2 regions of the Lysinibacillus pakistanensis genome follow, and region 2 is predicted to be linked to the other one. Evidence: riboswitches for the same ligand, from Rfam matches in the RefSeq annotation. Region 2 holds a riboswitch; the other holds the start of a gene.
The links. Region 2 has a riboswitch for cyclic di-GMP ahead of QNH24_RS22780 (methyl-accepting chemotaxis protein). Riboswitches for the same ligand answer to the same signal wherever they lie in the genome.
Positions count from the first base shown of each region.

Region 1: another riboswitch for cyclic di-GMP. It lies ahead of QNH24_RS15940 (amidase); the one in region 2 lies ahead of QNH24_RS22780 (methyl-accepting chemotaxis protein).

Region 1 covers NZ_CP126101.1:3,213,023-3,215,506, reverse strand. Annotated here, with positions in the region: gene QNH24_RS15950 (M20/M25/M40 family metallo-hydrolase) at 1-291, shown strand, start outside; gene QNH24_RS15945 (chemotaxis protein CheW) at 318-806, shown strand; cyclic di-GMP riboswitch class I at 944-1,031, shown strand; gene QNH24_RS15940 (amidase) at 1,075-1,962, shown strand; gene nspC (carboxynorspermidine decarboxylase) at 2,391-2,484, opposite strand, start outside.
Region 2 covers NZ_CP126101.1:4,561,340-4,563,823, reverse strand. Annotated here, with positions in the region: gene QNH24_RS22790 (YehS family protein) at 1-470, shown strand, start outside; gene QNH24_RS22785 (hypothetical protein) at 687-881, shown strand; cyclic di-GMP riboswitch class I at 1,087-1,172, shown strand; gene QNH24_RS22780 (methyl-accepting chemotaxis protein) at 1,279-2,484, shown strand, end outside.

The sequences.
Region 1 (2,484 bases), 1.3 Mb from region 2:
CGTGCTGAAGTAGAAGTAAAGCTTATGTATCCAGGATTCCGAGTTACTGAAACAGATAAAGTCGTTCAAGTCGCAATGGCAGCAGCACGTAACATTGATCGCACACCGACGCTAGGGATTTCTGGAGGAGGTTCAGATGCAAATGTAATTGCAGGATTTGGCATCCCTACAGTCAACCTTTCTGTTGGCTACGAAGATATTCATACAACAAATGAAAAAATCCCAGTAGAAGAATTAGAAAAATTAGCAGATTTACTAGTTGAAATTGTCAAAGAATCTGCAAAAAAATAACAGCAGAAATTGAAGGATGTGACCGCATGGAAAGTGTAAAGGCAGTAGTTTTTGCTTGTGGAACTGAAGAGTATGCAGTGCCTGTGGAACAAGCAATTTCAATTGAAAAATTAGAGCAGGTAACACCGATTCCTCATTTACCTAATTATCTTCTAGGCTTCACGAGAATTCGTGGTGAGCTTATCCCAGTGCTTGATTTTGAACGTATTCTTTATAATCGTTCTTCAAATGCTGTAACAGCACGTATTATAGTATTGAATACAGATGTTGTGAATTATGGATTACTTGTAACGGAAGCGCGTGAAATTCTAGATTTTGACACGTCTGTTTTACAGCAGATGGGACTTGTTAACTATTCAAAAACGCGTTATTTTACAGCAGTGGCAAACCTGGAAAATCGTATGATTACCTATGTGGACCCAAAAATACTAGTCAATTCACTAGAAGGAATTCGTGAAATTATTAATTACTTGCATAAAATGCTGGAAAATGAACAAGAAAACGTAGATGCTTGAAGGCTCTACGTTTTTTTATTTTTTATAGTAAAAATAACCCGTATGAATATCATTTTATTCCCCCTTATTTATGATTAGTATGCATTTTTCCTACAGACATTTTTATTTTTGCCATGTATGATAAGAGAAAAGAAAACAACTGTAAAAGGCAAACTTGTCGAAAGAGAAGGACGCAAAGCCATGAGTCTAAACACTATTCTAGTGCATGATTGTCAGGTTACCAGGTTCTGTTCTAGGAGCCATGGCAAATAGAATGGAGCTGTAAGACATGAAAAGTTGCTCTTTATTAACAGTAACTATTGTTATTTTTGTTACAATTGCCAGTACGTTTGGACTATCATTTGGAAAGGTAGACGCAGTGACCGTGGAAGATAAGGCTACTTGGTTATGGGATACTTCTAGAATTATTGAGGATGAAGCAGGAGTACTTTCGTTTTTAGAGAACAAGCAGGTAAACAAACTTTATTTACAGATTAATACGGATATAGGAAGTGTTGACTATAAGCGTTTTATTAGTCATGCAACTGCAAAGGGTATCAAAATATATGCATTGGACGGAGCGCCAGATTGGGTATCTAAAGATGGCTATAAAATGCAGAATCAGTTGTTTGATTGGTTACATACATATAATAAAAATGCTGACGTGACAGAGCAATTTTCAGGCGTTCATCTCGATATAGAACCATACTTAAATAGTGGATGGAGCTATAATCAAACGCAAACAATTGAATCCTATCAAGCACTTCTTACAAGAGCCAAAAAGGAAACCAAGCAATTACAATTACCTTTGGAAGCAGATATGCCGTTCTGGTTTGACGAAATTAAATACAACAATCGATTTGGAAAAGGCTTACTTGCTGAATGGGTGATAAATCAAGTAGAGAGCGTTTCTATTATGGCTTATCGAAATACTGCAAAAGATATTATTAAAATTGTACAACATGAAGTCGCCTATGCAAAAAAAGTTAATAAATCCATTGTGATTAGTGTTGAAACTGGTGCATTAGATGATAACCAAAATATTACTTTTTATGATAATGGTGAAGCCTTTATGAATAAACAACTAGCTCTTGTTCAACGTCACTATGCGAAAAAAACAAGCTATCAAGGAGTTGCGATTCATCATGTTGATAGTTGGATGAATATGCAGCCATAGTAGAGCAAAGTACACTTGATGAATTGGAGGCATTAGCAATGAAAGACGAAAACTTGCAGCAAGGACTTAGTGCATGGGAAGAGTTAAGCCAAACACCTGAAACAATTATTGCCTACCAGTCTCGTTTAAAGTACATCATTGATTAAGTAGCTAAACTAGAGGATGCTAAATATCATGCACAACAAGAAGGAATAGAGGGGAATTAAAGCGGTGGCAAAAAATGATTGCATGAGGTTACGATAATGAACTAATTATGCAATTAACTAGCTTAACTATAGAGGAAGTATTACTGTTAAGAACTGAAATCGAAGTTGAATGATGTAAAACGCTAAGACTATTTTTCAAGAGCCAGGAGAAAGGTAGTCCTTTTAAAACCTAAAAAGATAATAAAACACCTCCAATTTTAGCTGGAGGTGTTTGACATTTTATTAAGAAAGTCGGCCACTATAGTCTTCAAATTTAAATTCACGAATGACTTTAATGCCCTCTTCATCATTGTAAGAAACGATTGAAGGTAAGTTG
Region 2 (2,484 bases):
GTTTAAGATATGCATTAGATATCAAAAATACAGATATGGTTAAAATTTTTAAGCTAGGTGGCATGGACTTTACAAAAGATGAAGTTTTGAACATGCTTATTAAAGTTAATGATGAGGAAGAAGCACCAGAAGAATACATCAAATGTAATAATAAAATGCTTGAAGCTTTCTTGAATGGGCTCATCACATTCAAGCGAGGGCCACAGCCATCTAAGCCTGGACAAGCTGAGGGAGCACAACTGATTTCAGGAAAAGAAAGTCCTAATAATATGCTATTAAAGAAAGTAAAAATTGCTTTAGCATTAACAAGTGAGGATATGTTGGATATTTTATATGATGGCGGTGTTAATGTTTCGAAAGGTGAATTAGGTGCCATTTTAAGAAATCCAAGTCATCGCAACTATAAGGAATGTGGCGATCGATTCGTGAGAAACTTTTTAAGAGGACTAACAAATAAATATAGAGAATAAATGGATATTTTAAAACAGCAGCTACAGTTTTGTAGCTGCTGTTTTAATAGGTAATCTTACATAAATAGCTCTAAAAGGTTGTAAATATACTGTTAAAATCACAATTTTCTTTTCAAGATTTAGTTGACAAAATGTGACGGAATTGTGTACACTTTAGATGACACAAAGTTGTCACAAACGGGGAAAATAAATGTTTACGAACAGAGGGGTGCTTTTATGGTTTATTTTGACATCTTATTAGTTGCTATTGCATGTGTTAGTACGCCACTCATTGTTGCAATTATATTAGACATCTTTTATGCAGAGAAAAAACAGGTTCGTTTTTCATTACGTCGTACATCAGTATGGTATTTATGTATGTTTGTTTTATCTTTTATACCAACAATCTTACTTATGACACACAACGTATAGTGATTTTAATAGGAATAAACACTTAGGGGTAAGTGAATATAAAAACATAAGAGTAGCTACGATTTTTGTAGCTACTCTTTTTATGTGTTCGTGTGTCATTAGAATCATTCCGCTGATTGTTAATTGATGGTAAATAAGTATTAAGAAATGCGTATTTTAAAATGGTTCCATTGACTACTTTTACCCATTGTGTTAATTTGAGGAGGAAAAAGATAGGCAAATCTACTGAAAAGTAGAGACGCAAAGCCACAGGTCTAAGGCAATGAATGCTATGATGGCTGGGTTGCAGAAGATTGCTAGTTACGTACATATAATGCTAGTTATATTCTTTGTGCCTATTTCTTTTTGTGAAATAGGTTATTTTTTTATAAAAAATTTGAATAAGGGGGAAGTAATAATGAAGTTCTTAAAGAATGCTTCATTAAAAAACAAACTTTTACTAACAGTGAGCATTATTGTTTTACTTCTAATAATTGTGATTACTACACAAAGTATTAGAGAATTAAACAATCGAATGACTGTAGATTTAGAGCAAGAGTTAAAAAGTGTTGGGTTATTAACAGCCATGAATCTTGATAGTGATGAGATTAAAGCTTTATTGACCGAAAAAGGGGAAACCAACGCTAAATTTACAAAAATTCAAAAGCAGCTCGATAAGATCCAAGAGGAACAAGGAATTATGAGCTGGAGCTACATATGGGATGTCAAGGATGAGGGTGGCGTCAACCCAATAGGTTATACGACCAATTTAAATGATGTGTATGAAGCAGGTGAAATTTTTACGGATTTAGCAGATGAGCATGTAGAGACAGCTAAATTGGCTATTAAAAATAACAGTACGGAGGTAACTGATATTTTCCAAGATCCTTTTGGTTCATGGAGAACAGTTTTTAGTCCTATTAAGGATGATAACGGCCAACTAATAGCATTATTAGGTATTGATTATTCTGCGGATTACATTAACACCATTATTAAAAAAAGTGTCACTAAACAGATTGTGATTGCTGTTATTGGTATTGTTATTTTATTAATTTTAGTTTACATAATTATTGATCGTTTATTAAAGCCATTAAAGAAAGTAGTAAATGTAGCCAATCAGGTCGCAAATGGTGAATTGATGAATGTTGATTTAGAAATTACGAAGGATGAAATTGGAAATTTATCTGAATCTATACATAAGATGGTGTCCAATTTGCAACATATCATATTAAACATAAGAAATACATCAAACAATGTATCTTCTGCAGCTAATCAGCTTACTGTGCATGCAGGGGAGACATATAACAGTTCTACAAATATTGCTCAGGATATGAGACAAATTACACAAAATGCTGAGGCTTCTATGGTGATGACAGAAGAAACAGCAGCTGCAATGGAAGAAACAGCGACAGGCATTCAGCAAATTGCAGACTCTGCTAATACGGCAGCTGAATCTTCTATTGCTGCATCTCAAGCTTCCGAACGTGGGAATCAAGTTGTTCAGCAAGTAATTACACAGATGGAGCTAATTAATGGCTCTGTGGAACAAATCGGCACAACCATCAATGGATTACATTCCAATACGAAAAAAATTAGCGATATTGTAAGCCTTATTACAGCCATC